3 regions of the Pedosphaera parvula Ellin514 genome follow, and region 2 is predicted to be linked to each of the others. Evidence: riboswitches for the same ligand, from Rfam matches in the RefSeq annotation. Region 2 holds a riboswitch; each other region holds the start of a gene.
The links. A riboswitch is a leader RNA that binds a small molecule or an ion and turns the genes downstream of it on or off. The one in region 2 is predicted to bind cyclic di-AMP.
Positions count from the first base shown of each region.

Region 1: it holds a riboswitch for cyclic di-AMP, as region 2 does, so the genes downstream of both, CFLAV_RS19365 (amino acid permease) here and CFLAV_RS29700 (SPFH domain-containing protein) in region 2, are expected to answer to the same signal.
Region 3: it holds a riboswitch for cyclic di-AMP, as region 2 does, so the genes downstream of both, CFLAV_RS05195 (SPFH domain-containing protein) here and CFLAV_RS29700 (SPFH domain-containing protein) in region 2, are expected to answer to the same signal.

Region 1 is NZ_ABOX02000027.1:52,273-59,535, forward strand. It holds gene CFLAV_RS19355 (CHAD domain-containing protein) at 1-689, shown strand, start outside; cyclic di-AMP (ydaO/yuaA leader) riboswitch at 1,302-1,455, shown strand; gene CFLAV_RS19365 (amino acid permease) at 1,532-3,367, shown strand; gene CFLAV_RS19370 (DUF4855 domain-containing protein) at 3,350-4,486, opposite strand; gene CFLAV_RS19375 (ATP-grasp domain-containing protein) at 4,606-5,370, opposite strand; gene CFLAV_RS19380 (SMP-30/gluconolactonase/LRE family protein) at 5,501-7,216, opposite strand.
Region 2 is NZ_ABOX02000073.1:13,026-20,288, forward strand. It holds gene CFLAV_RS29680 (sigma-70 family RNA polymerase sigma factor) at 2-652, opposite strand; gene CFLAV_RS29685 (polyprenyl synthetase family protein) at 669-1,721, opposite strand; gene msrB (peptide-methionine (R)-S-oxide reductase MsrB) at 1,815-2,216, opposite strand; gene CFLAV_RS33430 (PAS domain-containing sensor histidine kinase) at 2,383-3,549, opposite strand; gene CFLAV_RS29700 (SPFH domain-containing protein) at 3,742-5,214, opposite strand; cyclic di-AMP (ydaO/yuaA leader) riboswitch at 5,322-5,484, opposite strand; gene CFLAV_RS29705 (DEAD/DEAH box helicase) at 5,667-7,263, shown strand, end outside.
Region 3 is NZ_ABOX02000005.1:13,975-21,237, reverse strand. It holds gene glnA (type I glutamate--ammonia ligase) at 1-538, opposite strand, end outside; gene CFLAV_RS05205 (P-II family nitrogen regulator) at 608-946, opposite strand; gene CFLAV_RS05200 (amidohydrolase family protein) at 1,451-2,500, opposite strand; cyclic di-AMP (ydaO/yuaA leader) riboswitch at 2,741-2,907, shown strand; gene CFLAV_RS05195 (SPFH domain-containing protein) at 3,089-4,927, shown strand; gene CFLAV_RS35425 (hypothetical protein) at 5,006-5,143, opposite strand; gene CFLAV_RS05190 (hypothetical protein) at 5,247-6,011, opposite strand; gene CFLAV_RS05185 (HEAT repeat domain-containing protein) at 6,107-7,009, opposite strand; gene CFLAV_RS05180 (hypothetical protein) at 7,060-7,263, opposite strand, start outside.

The DNA of each region.
Region 1 (7,263 bases), on a different contig from region 2:
TTTACAATAAGGAAAATCGATCTTTTCGGGACATAGCGAAGGTTTTGTCGGCCCGAAGAGATGTCGAGGTTTTGATCAAGACGCTCAAAAAATTTCGATCAGCTCATCGGTTTGCAGCCTCGAATCCGGCACTGACAAAATTGCACAAATCCTTAATCAAGCAGGAGAAGGAAGTTGCCGGAAAAATGAAGCATGAGAGCAAACAAGTATTGAAAAATCTTAAATCCGCGCGGCGACGCACAAAGGATTGGCCGATTGGGAAGATCAAGCGATCTGACCTTTGCATTGGCTTCAAGGCAACTTATCGGCGGGGACGCAGGGCCTTTCAGAAAGCCCGGACCCAACCCAGTCCGGAGAATCTACACGAATGGAGAAAGCGGGTGAAAGATCTTGGATATCACTTCGCGCTGCTCAAGCAGTTTGGTTCGAAGAGATTGGGTTCCTATTGCACCGATTTAACATTGCTGGGTGATCGCCTTGGTGATGATCATGATCTCGTGATGTTGGCGACGGCTGTGCAAGCTAATTTGCCTACTCCGCACGAATTCGCCACGATTTCAAAATCAATTGATGCCAGCCGAAAACCATTGCAGAAATCAGTTTTTCGCCTGGGGAAAAAGCTGTATGCCGAAATACCTAAAACTTTTGTCGTTCGAATAAAAAAGGACTGGGCAAGGCAAAGAAAATAAAATCAGTTCAATCGTCACGAAAATGTCACCTGATTTCCATTTTGATGGAACACTACGCAGCCAAACTGCTGGATGATAATGTGCATCCTGACACTGATTTACATTTTTCTAGTGTTGCTCACCGCGCGGTTTTGCCGGCTTAGCCGGGAAAGGCGCGGAGGTTTCGCAGATTTATAAAATCCAGGAGATAAAAACGATCAGGAGAACTGCGAAAAAGAAAAACAGGCCGCTGAGAATTTTCTTGCCATTTTTCGTGCAGGCAGTGGAGCCGCAGTTCTTGCATTGGGTTAAACTATCAGAAATCCGATGACCGCAATAACCGCACATGTTAAAAGATGCCATAATTCTGAAAATTAGAACGGCTTGGGTTGATATCGTTCAAACTTCCCAAATTCTTCATCCAGAAAATCTTCTGAGCCTTCCGAGATCAGTTGTTTTTTTGGAAGAAGATCCTTTAAAGGATTTTCGCATACGTGCGAGGAAACTGCAAATTCATGAATTTGAAACTTTGCATGATTTGGTATAAAACTGCCTGTAGCCTAATGGGTTGCGCGTTGGATTGCCATAGCTCGCTTTGACTTGACAGGCGGGCACTGATAACAGTTTTAGTTAGTTCTTTGTCTGCTTAATGGTCTGACCTGTTCAGGCCAGCGGGGAACCCAGATTTTCCGGTAAAACGGATTGGGGCTTACGGTGCCTGCGGCATCGGGAACACTTAGTGGTTCCAGCCCGACAGCTAACCTCGTGTGCGTAAACATTAAGGGCAGGAAGCCTTCCAAGACTTTCTTACCCAAACAGAGTGCCTATGGCACTTTTTCCGCAGACCGCGAAAGGTGTGGTCTATGATTGCCAGTAATACACGGCGTCCCCGCAATGTGGATGCGCCGAGGGCGGCCGCTATTCTTTATGGTGACTGGGGAACCAGCAAGGCATACGTGATTGGTCTCGCGTTTGCAGTGGCTGGCTACAGTTCGTTTTGGCTGATCGCCGCCATGTGTTTGCTTACGGCCCTGGTCGGGGTGAATTACATGTCCATCTGCAAACACTATCCCGATGGCGGGGGAGTTTATGCGAGTGTGCGGCATCGTTCGGAAATCATTTCGATTGTCGGAGCGTTTCTGCTGATTGCTGATTACATTGTAACAGCGGCCATCAGTGCGTTATCAGCCTTTCAATATCTGGGCTTCGCGCATCCGGAGATTTTTGCCGCGATTGCGATTGCCTTGATCGGCGGTTTGAATTTCTTCGGACCGAAGAACACTGCTGGTCTGGCCTTTCTCATCTCGATTCCCACGCTGGTGGTGGTGGTGCTGTTGGGGATTTTTTGTCTGCCACATTTGGGAACCGCGGTGCACAACCTGCAACCGCTATCAGGAGGCTTTTGGAAAAACTGGAATGGTTTTGTCGGAGTGGTATTGGCGTTGTCCGGGGTGGAAGCGATTGCCAATGCGACGGGGGTGATGAAACTGAATCCAGGCAGCACAGATGCGAAACCGTGCGTTTCCAAAACTTCGAGCAAGGCCATTCTCTGGGTGATGATTGAGGTTTGTGTCTTCACCGCGCTGCTCGGTTTGGCAATGCATGCTTTGCATGGGCTGCAGATCAACAAGGACGATGTCGATGCTCCGGGTGCGACCGGGGTGCGGGATTACATGCTGCGTTATATGGCGCAGGTATTCGTGACCGGACCATTTGGACTGGCCGCTGGCCATGTTGCCGGCGTGGTGGTGAGCATTGTGTTTGGGTTGCTTTTGCTCTCGGCCGTGAATACCGCCATTGTGGATTTGATCGCCATTTCTTACTTGATGTCACGCGATGGAGAGCTGCCAGCCTCTTTTCAAAAACTGAATAAGTTTGGTGTGCCAAACCTCGGCATCATAGTGGCGACGGTCATTCCGGCGATACTTGTCCTGGCGGTCAAAGATATGGCCGGGTTGGCGGATCTTTATGCTGTCGGGGTGGTGGGAGCCATCGCGACAAATCTCGGGGCCAGTTCGACAGACAAGAAGCTTGGGTTGGCCAAATGGGAACGAACGCTGATGTTCGTTACGTTCCTGATTATGGTGGCGATCGAGATTTCGCTCTTTGCGGACAAGCCGAGTGCGCGGGTATTTGCTGTTACAGTGCTGGCGGTAGGTTTGATATTACGCGGCCTAGCAAGCGAACATATTCAGAGGAAGAAACTGGCTGCGGAGACAAGCGGAGCTTTTGCGAACACGATCATTCCCACTCCGATTGCAAAAACTGAGGTCGTTGCTCCATCGCAAACAGCGACTGGCGTCCCCATCATGGCGGCCATTCGAGGATTGGGGAAGACATTGGATTTTGCCATCAATGAGGCGAAGGAGACGCACCGGCCCCTTTACCTGCTCTTCGTGCGCGCACTGCCAGTGTTGAGCGAGCTCGACCAGACACGGAAGTGGCAGGACGATGACGAGGCTCGCGAAATTTTTACGCTGGCGAACGCGCGGGCGGAAGGGCATCCAATAATTCCCTGTTATGCCGTAAGCGATTCCGTGGCGGATACAATCGTTGATATCGCGGCCACGATGGGAGCGAGCCATCTCATTCTTGGCGCGCCCGAACGCAAAGGGCTCGTGCAGATGTTGCGGGGAGATGTGGTGCGGAAGGTATCAAACGATCTTCCGGAAGCCATTCATCTATTGGTTTACGCCTGAGGCTGGCTTGCTGTTGCGAACTGCCCTGTCCGCCAGGTCCTGTCGATCCAGAACCCAGCGGGCAAGGCGGTCGTAGAATTGACGGTGTTCGGGTTTTTCGGACTTGGAAATCTTGATGAATGCACCACCACCTTCGTAGTAGGCGATGGCGGCTGAACTCTTGATTCCATTGGTTTCAAAAGCATTCAGATAAGGCTGCAGGCGTGAGCCGAATCTTTGCGGATCGGTGATGAGTCGACCATCGAGTTCCAGCTCCATGCCCATGCTGTGTTGACGGGCAAAGTCACATGCCTCCTGCAAGCGGCTAAGAGGCAATTCGGGATGAAAGAAGTAGTTCGGCTGCTGGTATGCGACGTCGAAGCCGAGTTGTTTCCAATCACCGGAATGAGTTGAGCGCCAGTAAGGAATCCAGAAGAAGCTCAGTTTGTTGGAACGGATGTGATTGCCGATTTCGGGAAGGATGATCTTTCGTGAGTCGGGTGCACTTTCTGCGATCCAATAGAATCCGGCAAGCTCAAGATGCGCAGGGGCGAGCTGCTTCCATTTTTCAAGAGCGGCCTGAATATACCAATCGCAGGCGGCGATACGATCCGTTGGATTCGTGAAATTGAGTTGTTTACCTGCGATTTCACCCCAATCGGTTTGCGTATGATTTGGTTCAGGAAGTGTGATGACCACCTGGCGTGGGCGGAGTGGTTTGCCGATGCGTTTCTCGGTATTGCCGATGGTTGTTTCCAGGGCAGGAATCGCATGGCCGGGTTCGAAAAAACGATTTAGAAGCCATTGCCATTGCTCTTTGTGAGCCGGCTTTTGTTTCCATCCCTCCTCGAATTCGGCTCCCTGGCCATCCTTGAATTCCAGGAACAAGAAGCCATCGAACAGCCATTCTTCCTTGCCGGTCGTGCGATCAGCATAGCTGACGTATGGCTGAAGTTCATCCAAGGTCCAGGCTGGCCGGTTACTCATGCCGCAATAGATGATCGTGAGATCGGTGATGTTTGGCCTGGTGGTTTGGTATAATGGAAAGTTAGCCGTATTGGTTTCTGCAGCTCGTGACACCCGGCGTAATCCGAATACGGTGACGATTACCAATAAACAATAAATCAAACATTTGTTCACGCAGTAACAGAAGCTGGAGCACGAGAAGATATTCAAACCGAATTTAAAAGAGATTCGAAGATGAGTTAAAACAGAGGGCATTGCGGATACTAAGTGGGCAAAGCGGTACGCAGAGAAGCCTAAGACCCCTTCAGTTTCCAACCATAACCACCCCAAGGTTTGTGTTGGAGATGTGCCCAAAAAGCCTCGGCAATTCTTCGGTCCATTTCCCCAAGAATTTCAGGATCGTTGATGTCACGATCCACATGATTGAAGACACCATCCGTTCCAATTTCCAGGACCAGCCATTTGCCATTCTGCTGAATCAAATCCACGCAACCGAAGGATTCCAAAAGCCCGGCGGCTGAAAGGGTGGCATGTGCTTGATCTTTGGCTTCTGACGGAGGCTTATCTAAATGAACGTACCGAGCGCCGCGTGCATGAGCCACCCATGGTGATGGTTTCACGCCGGAAGGAAACCTGCGTACGTTGAATCCAAATATGTCACCAGCAACTCCGTAGAGTCGGTAAACTTCAGGATTCTCCATGCGCACAAATTCCTGGACGATGTAAGGAGTCGGCCAGTCCGCAGGAATCGTTTCAGCGGGTTTGAGGAGGCGATGACCACTGGCACCGCAAGAAATCGGATATTTCAGAGCCCATTCCTTTGGCGAGTGCGAGACTAGAGCATTCACCTCTTGCGGCGTGTTCAGGAGATGGGTTTCTGGCGTGGAGATTTTGTGCTTCAAAAAGAGTTCAGCCTGAAGTCGCTTATCAGATGCAACTCTGATGGATTCGAAAGGAATGAAAAGCTTTTCAGAAGGGGGAGAGGTTTTTTCCCAGCACAAAAGGTAATTAAACTCGCGTGGCGTATCAGACACCTCCACCCATAAGACTTGTGTCATGTGCCGGGCATGTTCTTCAAATGCCCAAGCACCGCTTCCCTGATTTACAACGGTACATGAGGGTAAAACCGCACTCTCCCTATTCATGGTAGAAAGAGTGCAGGACCCGAATTGAAAAGAAAAGCTGGAATCAGAGATGCGGGGTTGGCGGTTTGATAGGTGTTTGAGAGGACAAGACACCTTTTGCCTTGGTTTTGCGCTTGTAAACCTTGTCGCCGCAGGTGACGTAGAGATCGTCGAAGTTGCTGCCACCAAGGACAACATTGGAGAGCCAGGCTCTTTGTGGTTTTGAGATAATGCCGTTGACGCGGCCAGCTTGATCACAAACTTGCACGCCCATTTCGGTGGCGACGTAGAGCCGCCCCTGGGTATCAACCGTCATGCCATCAGCACCGCTTTGTGAGGTGCCGTTGGGTGTGTGCAAATAAAAATATTTTTGTTTGTCTACCAAAGAACCATCAGACTGAATGTGAAATGAGTAAACAAATTCACCATCGGTGTCAGCAACGAGCAAAAGACTTTGGTCCGGTGTGAACCTAACGCCATTCGGCTTCGTAATACCTTCATCAACGACACGCTTCTCACCCTTGGAATTGATAAACCAGACTTTGTGATGGGGTGGATCTGTGAAGTAGATTTCCCCTTTGGAGTTGACTGCGATGTCGTTTGAATCCGCGTCCTCAGCAATGACAGTTTCCTTTGCATTTTCGTCATAGGATACGATGCGCTTTTTGCCGTTCTGACAGGCGTAGAGCTTACCGTCCGGGCCAAACATAAGCCCGTTCGCAGCGAAGGTGTTCTCAGCAAAGACAGAGACTTTGCCATCGAGACCAATTTTGTGAATGCGATTGTTGGGGATATCGGTGAAAAAGACTTCGCCTTTGATGTTGGCGGCGGGACCTTCAGTGAATTTGTAGCCGGAGCAAATCAATTGCCATTGCTCGCCTGGAATCAGAATGTCCATCAGGGGTTGTTTGGAATCCTTGCCGGCAGTGATGGCAGCAGGATAATCCTTCCAGAGCCACCGCATGGCGTCAGGAAAGATGGCTGTGGCATGCTTGCCGTTGTGACTGCCATCGCCCCAAATGTGATTGACTTCATAACCTGAGAATTCCAGGGCGGAGAGCATTTCCAGATTGGCAAGATGCCAGTTGCCGCCGTAGATATTCAAGTCGTTGGAGCCGTCCTGCAGAAAGATGCGAATGGGTTTTGGTTCCGTCTTGCGGATCAAGGTTGGGTATTCGTTCCCGCCCCGAAGTCCCACATAGGTGCCGATGGAACTGAAAACGCGGCTGAACTGCTGCGGGCGTTCCCAGGCAGCGGTAAAGGCACAAATCGCTCCTGAGCTGGCGCCAGCAATGGCGTGGTCATTGCCATTGGTGCTGATGTTGTATTTTTTTGTGACCGCCGGAAGCAGTTCATCCATCAGAAAGCGGACGTAGTTGTCGCCCAGGCCATCGTATTCGTAGCTGCGATTGAATCGGTCCAAGGCATTGGTTGAATCGGCAAGGACGCGGCCATGCATAATGAATACACCAATGGTGACGGGCATTTCCTTTTTTGCGATCAGGTTGTCGAACACGACCGGGGCTTGATACTGAATGCCATCCTGAAAAACCATCAGGCAAGCCGGGTTGGCAGCATCATACTGTTTTGGAACGTACACCCAATAATCACGCACGGTGCCTGGGAAAATCTTGCTATGCGCGAAAGTATATTTGGTGACTTCGCCCTTGGGAACGCCGTCCTGCGGTTTGGAGTCGGGGCCAGGCGGATAATCATCAGCACCAAAAGCAGGCGAAGTTAGACACAGGGCCAGAAAGCTGAAAAAAAGAAATGCGCGCATAAAGGATGCGCGCATTATGAAGAGGACAAGAACAGTTTCAACTAAAA
Region 2 (7,263 bases):
ATCACTTTAGGTAATCTGACAGATATGCTTGTAGTTGCTGGCGGGCATAAAACAATCGTGATCGGACAGTACCGATGTTGCAATCCATGATCTTAGCAATTTCTTCATGTGACAACCCCTGCACATCGTGCAGTGTGACGACTAATCTATGATGCTCTGACAGCTTCAATAGGGCGGCGTTCAATTTTTCTTGCAGCTCACTTAATCCAATATCCCGACGTGGAGTTTTATCGGAAATAAGTGCCACGAGATCAGGATCATGCTCTGCATTAAAATCCAAATCGTTCAGGCTCATTTGCGCACGATTCTTCCTCTGTTTCAAGAAATTAATCGTCTTATTGACGGCAATACGATAAATCCAGGTATAAAAACTTGAACCACCTTTGAAAGATTTTAGCGCTTGAAAAGCTTTGATGAACGACTCCTGCGCCAAATCGTTTGCATCCTCGTGGTTGGACGTCATATGGTAAACGGTGGCATAAATCCGTTCCTGATAGCGCCGCACCAAATCGTCGTACGCAGCCATATCCCCATTGCGAGCACGCTCAACCAACTGCATTTCGTCAGTCAATGGTGCTTTCTCGGACGAGGAGCCTGATGATTCGCTTGGCTGCGAATCTCCAGGTGCCTTGCCAGAAGCCGGATCAATCATACTTTGGAGACTAGCTCTAGGCACAAACTCCCAGTTTTTCCGTCTGCCGGGCGAGAAACTCTGTCAGGCCGATCAAACCAGCCTGATTTGCAGATTCAGGCAACACCTTCAGTGTCTGGCGTGACTTTTCGAGATATTGGTTAATTATTTCAACCGATTTCGCAAATGTTTTGTACTTGCGGAGCAATTCAATAACCGGCGCGAAATGGCCTGGCTCCCACTTTAAAATATTTCCCTGCAAGGTTGCTTTTTCCTCGACGGTCGCCTGTTCCCACGCCAGTAAAATCGGCAATGTCAGTTTTCCCTTCGCGAGGTCCGTACCGAGGGACTTCCCAGCCGCAGCTTCTGAACCAAACAGGTCCAGACAATCGTCATAGAGTTGATAGGCTGTTCCTAATGCCATCCCGAACTGACGCAAACCGTTTCGTTGAACTGCCGGGGCTCCGGTTAAGCAGGCTCCCAAATCGCAAGACAATGCAAACAACTCTGCCGTCTTCATTTCCAAAACTTTGAAATATTCCGGCTGGGAAAACTGAAAATTTCTCCGCTGTTGAGTTTGTAAAATTTCTCCCGAACAAACCGTGTTGGTTGCCATCGCTACCGCACGACATATCTCCGGTGTGGGAAAGCTGGCTGCCAGTTTTAAGGCATGTGCGAAAAGGCAGTCACCAAAAAGTACTGCTATTTCATTTCCCCAATTCGCCGCCAAAGTTAATCGGCCACGGCGAATCTCGGCTTCGTCCATTACATCGTCATGCACCAGTGTTGCCAAATGCACCATTTCAATGATTACGGCGATGGTTACGTGAGAGTCATTAAGTGTTCCACTCGCGTTCGCACTAAGCGCCACCAAGGCAGGACGCAGCTGCTTCCCTTGGCCGGTCAATGCGTACTCGGCATAAGGTACAATTGCAGGGTCGAATTCCCTGACCTGCTTTTCCAAACGCTGGGCTACAGCCTCCAGAAAGGGTTCCACCGGTTCCGCTATATGTTTCCATGTAGCATGGGTTTCTTTCTGCGATGCACCGGTGACGGGAACAACAACCGCTCTAGTATCGGCAGCAAACATGCTGTGCCAATCTAAGGTTGCGACTACCCCAAGTCAACCTGTTAAGATACAGGTGGAAGGCCATCTGCTGCGGTTACTTACTCTTTCCCGGCTTTACTTACTTTCTGGAACAAACTTCAAAGCCGCCGAGTTCAGACAATATCTCAGACCCGTCGGCTTGGGGCCATCGTCAAAAACGTGTCCCAAATGAGCCTCGCAACGAGGACATAATACTTCGGTTCGCTTCATGAAGAAGGTGTTATCTGACCTGGTTTCCACACTTTCAGCACTCAGCGGTGCCCAGAAACTCGGCCAACCTGTTCCAGAATCAAACTTGGCATCGGAACTGAACAAGTCCAGTCCGCAGCAGACACATTTATAAATCCCTTTTTCATGATTGTTCGCGTACTCACCTGTAAAGGCCCGCTCGGTTCCTTTTTTGCGGGTTACCTTGAATTGTTCCGGCGTGAGTTGCTTCTGCCATTCAGCATCCGTCTTAATGATTTTTTCAGTTATCATGGTTTTGGACATCGAATTTGTTTTGGTATTCTGAGTGCCACCCTGAGCATGAATCAGGCCCCAGCCCAAAAATAGCAACACCGTCATGAGTGTTAAAATGACATACTTTTGTTTCACCATCGGAATCAACATAACATACCCGCGAGATCTGTGCGGTGCGCGTTTACTCCTCCTCCTGCTTCTCACAATTATCTGTCGGGAGCTCAATCCAAAAACGGCTTCCCTGACCGGGTATCGATTCAACCCCTACCCGGCCTCCCATTCTCTCAATTCCCTTTTTCACCAGGGCGAGTCCAATGCCCGTTCCTTCGTAAGTATCCTTGTCGTGTAATCTTTCGAATATCCCAAAAATGCGCTCTCGATATTGTAGCTCAATCCCGATCCCATTATCCTCCACCCACAACCGCATAACTCCTGGATAACGTTCCTCCGCCCACACCTGCACCTTGGGTGTTTCGCCGGGAGAAGTAAATTTCATCGCGTTAGTCAGAAGATTCATCAGTGCGTTATCCAGAGTTTCCAGGTCCGAGACAACGGAAGGCAACGGCCTGCGCACATGAACGATTGCGTGGCACCGGGTTATTTCATTCTCCATTCTGACCAGCAAACTCTCAATCAGCTTTCCCAAATGTACTTTCTGCGGCTTAAACTCGGCTCTCGCCAATCGCGTGTAAGCCAATAGATCCAACATGAGGTGCCCCATGCGCTGGGAGGATAGCTGAATCTTCCGAACACAATCCCGCGCTCCTTCGCTGAGTTCATTACCGTGATCCTCAGCTAAAATGTGGGCAAATCCCGCCATCGTCCGCAAAGGTCCCCGCAAATCGTGTGCGAGTGAATAGCTGAAATCTTCCAATTGTTTGTTGGATTCCTCAAGCGCAGCCGTTCGCGCAGCCACTCGCTGTTCGAGTTCCTTGTTGATAATCCTAAAGGCTTCTTCCGCCCTCTTGCTTCGATCTACCAGCCAGCTTACAAGTAAAGCCACGCTCGTAAATACACCTAAACGCTCGGCTCCATGCACTTTAACCGCCAACGAGAAATGCGGGTTATTGAAAAGCAACAGGTTAATCAAATCGGTTGAGACCACGACTACCGCACCTGCCCGGAAGCCGCCGTACCAGGCGCTCAACATTGCTGCCAAAATGTAGAGGGCGATCGAAGACTCACTTAGAAAGTTGCGCAAGACCAAATCGATTGCCAAGGCCGCCATGGTGGTCAGCAACGCGAGGCCGAACCGTTTCCACGGAGGACGAGATTTCCGCGGCCAAACCGTCTCAATGGTTTGCGGCGGTCGAGACTCCAATCCACCATTTCTACTTTCCGACTTCATTCGGCCTGGAAACTCTCGGGGTTCAATGCCCATTTAACTTAGAAACAAGCGAACGCTTTTCACATTAACAACCGTTTATTTTGCCCTGAGATGGACAATTTCGCAACCCGTTCCCCAACCTAAAAAGCAAGCCGGCTGGCTCCGTAGCCAACCGGCTCCCTCTCACACCCCTTGATTCGTCCATCCGGCGTCCTAGTGTGTTGAGGCATTCCCGCCAGGTGCAGGCAGCTGCAGCATCAAGTTGGGACCACCCGTCCCGGTTCCCATCCAGTAGGTGGGGTATTTTCCGTCCCACTTTTCCACTCTCGCTTTCTCCACCTCCAAGGCTTTGAATTGATAAAGCAGCGGGTTCTGCTGGGCTTCACTCAAAGCCTTGCTCACTTCCCGGATCGCCTGGGCTTCAGCGGAGGCAGCGGTGCGTTTTGCATCCGCCAACCCTGAGGCCTCACGTCTCGCTTTTTCGGCGAGACCGTTTGCTTCCAATTCGATGCGCTCATTTTCCTTTTGTTGCGCCTCATATTTTGCCAGGGAAACCGTTTTCAACTGTTGTGCGATAAATGTTTGGTCTATCGCGCGCTGAATCTCAGGATTCTCATAGGTCATTCCGCCAAACATTCCGACGGTTGTCACCGTGACGCCACGGGTCGAAAAGAAGGTGGTTACATCCTTTTTCACGGCATCAGCAATCTCCTGTTTTCGCGATCTTAACTGATCGAGTGGATATCTCGCTGCTACTTCAGCCGCTATTTGTTGGATGCGACCACGCACTTCATGGTCCATAACATCCGCCAGGGAACCGCTCGGGTACCAATACAGAAACTTTGCGGCGTCATCCTCGGATATAAACGCCGTGCAGTTAAAGCCCATGCTAAAACCAACACTATCCGAACTTTCAATCCAGACGGCCTTGTCATTCGTGCTTCGGGTGCGTGCTTGTCCCCCGACCGGAGAACCGGAATCCGAGGACCACTCGCGCGTTACCGGCGAACGATTTACCTTCACCAGGCGCACGGTTGGAATCCACCTGCCATCATTGCCCATCCGGCCCTCCTGCGACCAGCGATGGATTATCTGCACTCGCTTCGCCGCCACCTTCCGTTGTTTCAAATAATCCTCGGATTGAAAACGCGACTGTTGTGTCGAATCTCCTTCCAGAGGAATCAGGAAGCCAGTTTCAGAAGTGTCAATTTCCACATATTCCGGCCGGTCAAATGGCTTCATACACCCTGTCAAAGTCAATAGAATCAACACGCAAGTGACCGGCGTCGTTGCTTTGGTACAAACCCTGCCTAACTTCATAAAGCAGGCTTGGAGATAAACACCAAAGCATCCCAACGTTACCAGGAGTGTCGCAATTTCCGCCGCGACTTGAACGGCGTCTTTTGCTGCGTCGAACGTCCTTACATTCCGCGCGTTGACATCTCCTCCATTCAGTTGCTGGACTGCCAGATGCGCAGCCATGGACGGTTGATTTGCGGTCAGCCACCACATTTCAGAACCCCAAATCACACTCATTAGCAATGTAAAAAGGGCAATTCGTCGGACAAGATTTTTCCGCAGGAACACCATCCCCAGAACCGTGAGAACCAACACAGCCAGTGCCAATCCGGCCATCGAAACAACCGACGCATTATTGATCGCGCCAATCATAACCCAGCAGGTCATAACCAACTCCGATAGGGTTGCACTGCTGCCACGGTTATTTGCCGTGCATCAATGCAACGCATTTTTTATGTGGGGTGAACGTGGGGACCGCAAACGCGGCCCTAGAGGATCGCCCTTCCAATTGCCGACGAGGTTAGCTGACGGGCTTGGTCCTGGAAGTGACCTTGGCCACGGTTGCCCGCGACCTTACGCCCCGTCCCGGTTTTCCGGGAATCTGGTTCCCCCGCATTGGCTCTCAGGAAGGAGCGCCAATTTAGGCTGCTGCTACTTCAGTTGATGACGTATTCGCACCAACGGAGAAAAATGTCAACACTGATTGGGACTACAATTCCCCCCATAATTTGTAACGTCCTTTGGCATGCGAACTCTGCCTGCCGCAATCCATTGTTCCTCGCAGACATCCAAACATTTTATCCATTTCGGATTTTGATTTTTTCGACTATGTTTTGCGCGTGTCATCGTTTGCAGAACAACTTGCCAATCTTCCCGTCCTGAATCAGGTCACTGTTCCAGACATCTGGCAGCAGCAGGCCGTAGCTGCTCTGCGTGAGGGCAAGGATGTTGTCGTGCAAGCTCCCACTGGCTCCGGCAAGACGCTCATTTTCGAACTTTGGTCCAATGCGGGCAAAAACCGTGGTCAGGCAATTTACACCGTTCCAACCCGCGCATTGGCAAACGACAAACTCGCTGAATGGCGGGCTCGAGGTTGGGATGTCGGCATCGCGACTGGCGACCTCGCAGAAAACCTGAATGCTCCGATTCTTGTGGCGACTCTGGAAACGCAAAAGAACCGTCTCATTCAGGGTGATGGTCCCAGCCTGCTGGTCGTGGACGAGTATCAAATGATCGGCGACCCTGATCGTGGACTGAACTACGAACTCGCCCTGGCTCTCGCTCCACCGCAAACCCAACTCCTACTGCTCAGCGGCAGTGTGGCCAATCCGCAGGACCTCGTTAAATGGCTCTCAAGGCTTGGTCGTCAGGCTGTTCTGATTCGTCACGACCACCGCCCGGTGCCACTGGAGGAAGTTCACGCCAACAACCTTAGCTTTCATGTCCCCAGTGAAATCCGCGGTTATTGGCCGCGTCTGGTCGCTAAATGCCTTGCCGAGGACCTTGGTCCAATCCTCATTTTCGCACCTCGACGTCAGGCAGCGGAATCCATGGCCGCCGAGTTGGCCCGGTATATCCCGACTCCCAATCCGCTTCAACTTGGTAGTGAACAAAAACTTCTGGTTGGAGATCATCTGGCCAAGATGCTCAAGACCCGCATTGCCTACCATCACAGCGGTTTAAGTTATGGCGCACGTGCAGGGGTGATCGAACCGCTTGCGAAAGCGGGCCAGCTAAGGGTTGTGGTCGCCACCATGGGCCTGGCTGCGGGAATAAATTTTTCGTTGCGCAGCGTCGCACTCGCTGGAGCCTCATATCGCCGTGATTATCAGGAGCAACCATTGCGTTCTGATGAGATTCTCCAAATGTTCGGCCGTGCGGGACGCCGCGGTCTGGACGAAACCGGTTTTGTCCTCATCACGGCTAATGAACTCCGCCTTCTTGATGCCCATTCCGCTCATTTGTCTCGCAGCGGCGCGGTTGATTGGAGCGCTTTGCTCGGCATCATGACTGCCGCGGCAAATCATAAACGCGATCCTTTCCTGGAAGCTGTCCAAGTGCAGGAGCGCCTTTTCACCAGCAAACCAGTTTTTCTTGGAGTCGAAGAATCACTGAAACATCCCGTTGTTCCTTGCGGATTAAAAACGGACGCCGAACGGGCTCGGCATGTTCGCCAACATGTCAGGGAAATGCTCAATAGCCGCGGTCAGTGGGAACGCTTCCCAACTCCGGTCGAAAAGCCACTACGAGAGATCTTCATCATGCCCACAATTGTGGAGGCGACCACCACTCCTGTCCCCACATTGGAAGCTCAGGCGGAAGCTGTTGGGTTTGCGGAGGACGAGGGGCTCAGAATCGCCTCCGCTGAATTGCGCTCTGCCTTGACTGAACCGGACGCGCTCGAAAAAGTGGGCACCGGCAATTTATCCGTTTTGT
Region 3 (7,263 bases), on a different contig from region 2:
AACCTTCTTTATAGCGGACCTTATAACCAAGGTTTGGCATCTCATCGCGGCCGCTGTTCCAAATGCCTTCTTCGGAATCGATGCTGTAGAACGTGCCGTTGGGCTTGTGATCATATTGCACGTTGTCGAAAATGAAGAACTCAGCTTCCGGGCCGAATACGGCCGTGTCGGCAACACCGGTGGAGGTGAGATATTTTTCACCGCGTTGCGCGATACCGCGAGGATCACGGTTATAGGCTTCCTTGGTGCCGGTTTCCGCGATGGTGCAGGTCAGGCTCAGAGTGGGCGCTGCGCAGAATGGATCGATGAAGGCAGTATTGGGATCAGGCATGGCCAGCATGTCTGAAGCTTCGATGCTCTTCCAACCGCGGATGGAGGAACCATCAAATCCAAATCCTTCTTCAAAAACTTCTTCGGTTAACTCGGCCACAGGCACGGTGAAGTGCTGCCAGGTTCCAAAGGTGTCGACAAATTTAATGTCCACCATTTTGGCCCCCTGCTTCTTGGCCATATCAATCACATTCTTAGGTGTGCTCATTCTTGTTGTTATTTAGGTTCAGTCACAAAAAACCCCGTTCTGATTAGAACGGGGAAATTGAAAAAAATATTAAACAGCTTTATCGCCGGTTTCTTCGGTGCGAATGCGAACCGCATTCTCGATGGGACTGACAAAGACTTTTCCGTCACCAATCTTTCCCGTCTTCGCCGCCTTCACAATGGCGGCCACCGCATCGTTTACCTGGGCATCCGCAAGCACAATCTCCAGCTTGATTTTAGGAAGAAAATCGACCGTGTATTCGCTGCCGCGATAAATCTCGGTGTGCCCCTTCTGACGACCAAATCCTTTTACCTCTGAAACCGTCATGCCCTCGACACCCATTTCTGAGAGCGCCTCTTTTACATCTTCGAGTTTGAACGGTTTGATGATGGCTTCAATTTTCTTCATGCGTGCGCGTTGCTGGCCAGATACTAACAACCACCCATGGCCTGTAAACAGGAATATTGGCCGCAAAACAATTTGTAATTATTTCATTGAAAAATTTGCCCATGCCCAATTGCGATGTTAGCTTGTTTTACGCTCAAGATGGCTCATAAGGCTAAAGCCTAATGATGATGGAAAGCGCAACTAATACCTTGGGTCGGGTGTTGACATGACCAAGGTCTCGTGATTAGATAGCCATAAGATTACGCATTGAATTTCGGGCTACGATAAAATTGTTCTTTGTATAGCCCTTTAAGAGTTTCGGTCTTGGCTTGGTACAGGCTAGGATCGATTGTCTACGTAATCCTACTGTTGTACTAATTCGAAAATTCCCCGGGCTCTTCGGTCACCCCCTGACTGACTAGCCCGGTTTTTATTTTTATAAACGGCTTCGATTCCACAGCCTATGAGCAATTTTCTACAAGCTCCTGAACCTCAAGGAAAAGCAGAAGGAAACCCCATGAATTGCTACTTTGGAGAATTCTTCCCAACGGGCCTCATGATGTCGTGAATCCGGGTAAAGCATTCCATAGGAAACCCCATGGCGAGTTTGAGCTGATAATCTCTTTCCAGCACATTGGGGTTCTCACCCCATTTTTGTAAACTATCCCAATCCAGATAGCCGCGCATCCACGCCCAGATCCCGCTCACCGGCACCGGAACATCACTGCCATGCACCATCCGTTCCACCAGCGGCCGCAATACGCATTTATCAATATGCCGCCCGCGCAGAGGCACGTTGAACGCGCTGGTATCCCCATATAAGTTCGGAAACTCCTCCGTCATCTTCGCGAAATCGTAAAAATACTCCGGATCAGTCAAACCACTTTTCGTCGCACAATGCGCCGCAATCACCGTCACTCCGCATCTCAACGGCAACTCCAATATTCTCGGGTTCGCAAATTCTTTGCGCACCACCGGCACCGTGTGCTCACCTCCCGTATGCGCAAGCAATGGCAACTTCGCCTCCGCCATCCGTTCCCAAAACTTTGTAAACTTTTTGTCGCCGCAATTAATATTCTGACAATTCGGCAAACACTTCATCATCACCGCACCTTCTGCCAGGCAACGCTCCAATTCCTCCATCGCATCAGGCCGTGCTGGATGTATCGAAACGGCTGGCAGGAACTCCGCATTCTCTCGCGCCAGCTTCAGCACATAATCATTCGGCACGTAGAACGAACCCACACCATGCATCACCTCTCCCTTTTCGTTGCGCACTTCATCCTGCGCCAAAATCACAATCGCTCCCAACGATGATCCACGCACCCACTCCAATAACTTCGCCACATACAAGCCCTCAAGATCGCCGGTCAACGCCTCTTTCGGCAAGCCAATCCCCTTCAGCATCATCGACGCCAGCGGCTTGTGCCATCCACTCAAATGCAATCGGCATCCCGATCCTCCCGCGCCATTACCCACGATATGCACGTGCATATCAATCGGCTTGCGTTCTCCGGAATTAGTCGGCCTAGCTGTCAACGGTCCTGCAGATTGGTCACTGACCTCGTGTTTCATTTCGATTTTTCTTTCCCCAATATTCTTCCGAGCATATGGAATCGTCCAAGTTGTTCCAATGCCTAATCCCGTGTTGCAATCAACCCTTCTCAGAATCAATTTCAGTCCACTTGAAGCTTTCTTCTGCTCCGGAGCCAAAACATCGAACCGTAGGATTAGCCTCTGCATCAATAACTTACCCTCCGCACCTCCCGATCGCAATTGACATTTTTTCTTAAAAGAGCGAATGGGTCGTGTGTAGTTATGAAGCAGCCTAAGTTGGCCTTCCTTCCTGAAGGTCAACGCGGGGGAACCAGGTTCCTCAAAGCAATTTGAGGATGGGGCGTAAGATTGCGGGTAACCGCGATCAAGGTCACTTCCAGGACCGAGCCCGTCAGCTAACCTCGTCGGCAATTGGAAGGGCGATCCTCTAAGGCCGCATGTCGCGGCTCTCACGGTCTCCCCACAAAAAATGCGTTGTCGCATCGCGCGGCAACCGGGAAAGCGATCACTGATCGCCATGGCCTGTCGCAAACATGCAGGCCGGCGACCAGCCGCAGACCCGGCGGCAAACAAACGCGCGGTGCGCAACCTCAGTAGAAGGTTGTTATGATGGCCAATACTCTTATCCTCGGCCAGGTGTTCCCCAGCGCCCTCATTGGCGTCGCGGCAGTCATCCTCGGCGCCTTGCTCTTCGCAGGTCCGCTGATTTTCGGGACGGTTCTCATCCACGAACGTCAGGTCGGCGTGGTCATCAAACGATTCTCGCCCGGCAAATCCCTGCCACCCGGCCAACTCCTCGCCCTCAATGGCGAAGCCGGTTATCAGGCCGATACTCTTGCGCCCGGTCTCCATTTCGGATTCTGGCGCTGGCAATATCGCATCATCAAAGTCCCCGTCACCATCGTGCCACAAGGCGAAATCGCCCTCGTCGTCGCGGCCGACGGCATGCCGATTCCCTCGGAACGCATTCTGGCCAAAGTCGTCGATAGCGACAACTTCCAGGACGCGCGCAAATTCCTCGTCTACGGCGGCGAGAAAGGCCGTCAACTCGGCATCCTTACTGCCGGCACGTACCGCATTAATACCGCGCTGTTCACGGTCATCACCTCGTACAACGCCCAGGAGCACGGCATGATGTCCCACGATCTCCAACTCCGCCACGTCGAGCCGGATAAAGTCGGCATTGTCACCACACTCGATGGTCGTCCAATCGAGCAAAGTGAAATCGCCGGCCCAATCATTGCCGATCACGACAACTTCCAGAACGCCCAGGCTTTCTTGAATGGCGGCGGTCGACGCGGCTTGCAGGAGCAAATTCTCCTGTCGGGCACCTGGAATCTCAACCCCTGGTTCGCGCACGTCGAACAAGTCCCGATGCTGCAAATCCCCATCGGCCACGTCGGCGTGGTTATCTCCTTCGTCGGCAAAGCCCACGAAGATGTCAGCGGCGTCGACTTCAAACATGGCGACCTCGTCAATCCTGGCCACAAAGGCGTTTGGGTCTCGCCGCTCTATCCGGGCAAACATCCCATCAACACTCGCATCATGAAGGTCGAACTCGTGCCCACCACGAACATCGTCCTCAACTGGGCCAATCGCACCGAGTCGCATAATTACGATGCCAAACTCAGCTCCATCACCGTGCGTTCGCGCGATGGCTTTGCCTTCAACCTCGACGTCTCGCAAATCATCCACGTCGGCGCGCTCGATGCCCCCAAGGTCATCTCGCGTGTCGGCTCGATGCAAAACCTCGTCGATCACGTGCTGCAACCGATTGTCGGCAATTACTTCCGCAACTCGGCGCAGAACTTCACCGTGCTCGATTTCCTCAGCGCACGCAGCGAACGCCAGACCGACGCCGCGGAACACATCCGCGTCGCCATCGGCGCCTACGACGTCCAAGCCATCGATACGCTCATCGGCGACATCAATCCGCCCGCCACCCTGATGGCCACGCAAACCGACCGCAAAATCGCGGAGGAACAACGGAAGACGTACGAGACCCAGGAAGCGGCACAAAAACAGCGCCAACAACTCGTCCGCCAAACCTCGCTGGCCGACATCCAGCAACAAGTCGTCAGCGCCGAGCAAGGCGTCAACATCGCCGAACTCCAGGCCAACGCGCACATCAAGCAGGCCAGTGGCGAAGCCGAATCCATCCGCCTCCGCGCCCTCGGTGAAGCCGAAGCCATTCGCGCCACCGGTAACGCCAAGGCCGAAGCCTATCGCGCTGGTGTCGACGCCATCGGCACGCAGGGTTACACGGTCATGCAACTCATGCAAATCGTGGGCGAACGCAACGTCCGCATCACGCCCGACGTCGCCGTCAACAACGCCGGCGCCAGCAACGGCCTCGTCGACAGCATGATCGGCCTCATGCTCCGCAACCAGGTCGGCGATAAGTCCGTCGCACCGCCGAGCACAACCACAACTGCGACTTCGTAAAGCGGGAAACAAGACCCAGGAGGTGGGCCGGGGCGGTGTCTCCACGAGACGCCGCCCCCTTTTTCATTTCGCCAGCAATCAATTAATCGGTGGAATGAGACTGGTGCCCGTCTGGAAAGACTCGAATTCTGACATCGTCTGTGATTCTGCCGAACCCGGTCCGCCCACCCGCGCACGCGCCCCACGACTCAAACCTGCCAACATCAATCGTTTCATGGGTAGCATCTCCGTGTGAGCGGGATCTAACTTTTCTTTCCCTCAACTCGCATACGCTGGCCATCGCATCCCAAATTCAGACATCCACCAAACGTACCCCTTCTCAATCATTAACACCCCACTCGAGATAAGGTTTGGAAATCTTGGCAATTGTATCCGTCGGACGCTCATCAAGCACATCCTGCTTCGGGTCTGAAAGATTAAAATCAACGTCCACCTTCACGTAGGGGCAATCGTGAAAAACATATGTCCGATGTTTGGCAGTCGAAAGACCACCCTCTTCTGTGCTGAAAACCTTGGAAAGCTCCGCACGTGTCATCCCGGGTTTGATAGTCTGGCACTCCCTAAGAACGTTCCCAACGTCGATACCCAGCTTAGTCTGGGTTTCAACAACCGCGCTGCTGTACACCCCCTCAAGTTCCCTGATGCCCAATCCTGGGTCCGACTGGCCGACGACTGACGCATAGCGACCATCAGCTTCTCGAAGAAGGAAAAGAATATAGGTCCTTGTGCGATCTGTCGGTTTCTTTGAAATGGGAAAAGAGATAAAAGTCGGACCGTTATCAACCACCATGCCATCGGGCCCGGGCCGGTAGTAGTGAAGAACAAAATCCTTTAGCGCCTTATCCCCCTTCAGGACCGCAGCGACCTTAAATTTGGTTTCAACACCAATGACCCGCTGGCCATCGAAGCCCGGCAGATTAATATGCTCCTTGGTGTCATCAGTGGCCGTGGGAGTTGCGATGGCCACAAGGTCAGCCTTATCCAACAACTCTTGATAAGTCCAAGTCCGAACCGCGCGCGCCATGGCAACGCCTGTCGAGATGACAAGGAAAATCGCGACAAGGCACAGTTTGAATTGTTTCATATTTAATAGACGAAAAATAATGACTAAATGCTCCCTCATCATACCGCGCTGAAGAATGGAGAAGATTTGGACGATGGGAATCCGCGTGCCTCCATCTACTGTATTCCCATCTTCGCCGCCATTTCCGGATCAATTCGTTTAAGACAGTTGGTAGCCTCACCTCGAATGCTGAAGTCTGTATCTTCAAGAGCCTTTACGAAATCCGGAATTGCCACACGCGCATTCGTTCCAAATTGAGCAACTCCCTCCATGATCTCTGCCATATACATAGAGGTTGCGGGGTCATAGTTTCTAAAATTACGAACCGCCTGGAGTAGAGTCGGCACAGTTATGTCCGCTCGCTTGTTAATATTTCTCAGCGCGTACGCTGCAAAATATTGAACTATGAAATCTTGATTTGTGTTCAGCGCATTTGCGCATAAATTCGGCACGACGATTTCCGTTACCCGCCCTGTGCAGGATAGATAATTTGCCAACGCGTCAACAGCCTGAAGGCGAATCGACTCATCCGCATTGGTGAGCGCTACATTCAGGTGCGGAATGCCTTCCACTCCAACAACAGCCAGGGCACGTGCCGCAATCTTGCAATGATTTGTATCATACAGTATTTGATTCAACTCCGGGGCCAACACCCGCCTCGCTTCTGGATTGAGAAACCCGATTGCATCGCGTCCATTGCTTTGTTTCTCCTCGTCACGACGAAACCACAGACGCACGGGCAAATGTTCTTGAGTCCAATCAATTGTTTGCTGCTTGAAACGCGAATCACGGGCTTGCAACAGCTCCATTATCACCGGCACGCTCCGCACACCCATATCATAAACCGCTTGCCTTGCCCGATCACTAACAACTTCATCCAAACTATAGCACTCCTTGAACCATGTTGAAATCAACTTCCCCTTGTAAGTCTGCTTCCTCCAATACCCAACCGCAATCGCAGCCAGAATGGTCAGCACCCCGATCAAAATCCATCGCTTCAGAAAAACCTGTTTGGCCATGCGCAAATCATAAATCCTCGTCCATTCAAAAACGACCAAATTGTGTGGTTCTAATCCCCCAGCATCACTGAACCCAACCAATCAACCACGCGATCCATGATGCTTCTACTATCCAGGCAATACATCCCCGACGCCTCCGAGCTCACCACCCAACGCCCTTCGCGTCTCACCACAGTACATTTCTTATAATACTTGCCAACCGTTGCCAAAACCTCCACCGAATTGGAATCCACCACCCCAATTCTAGTGGGCAA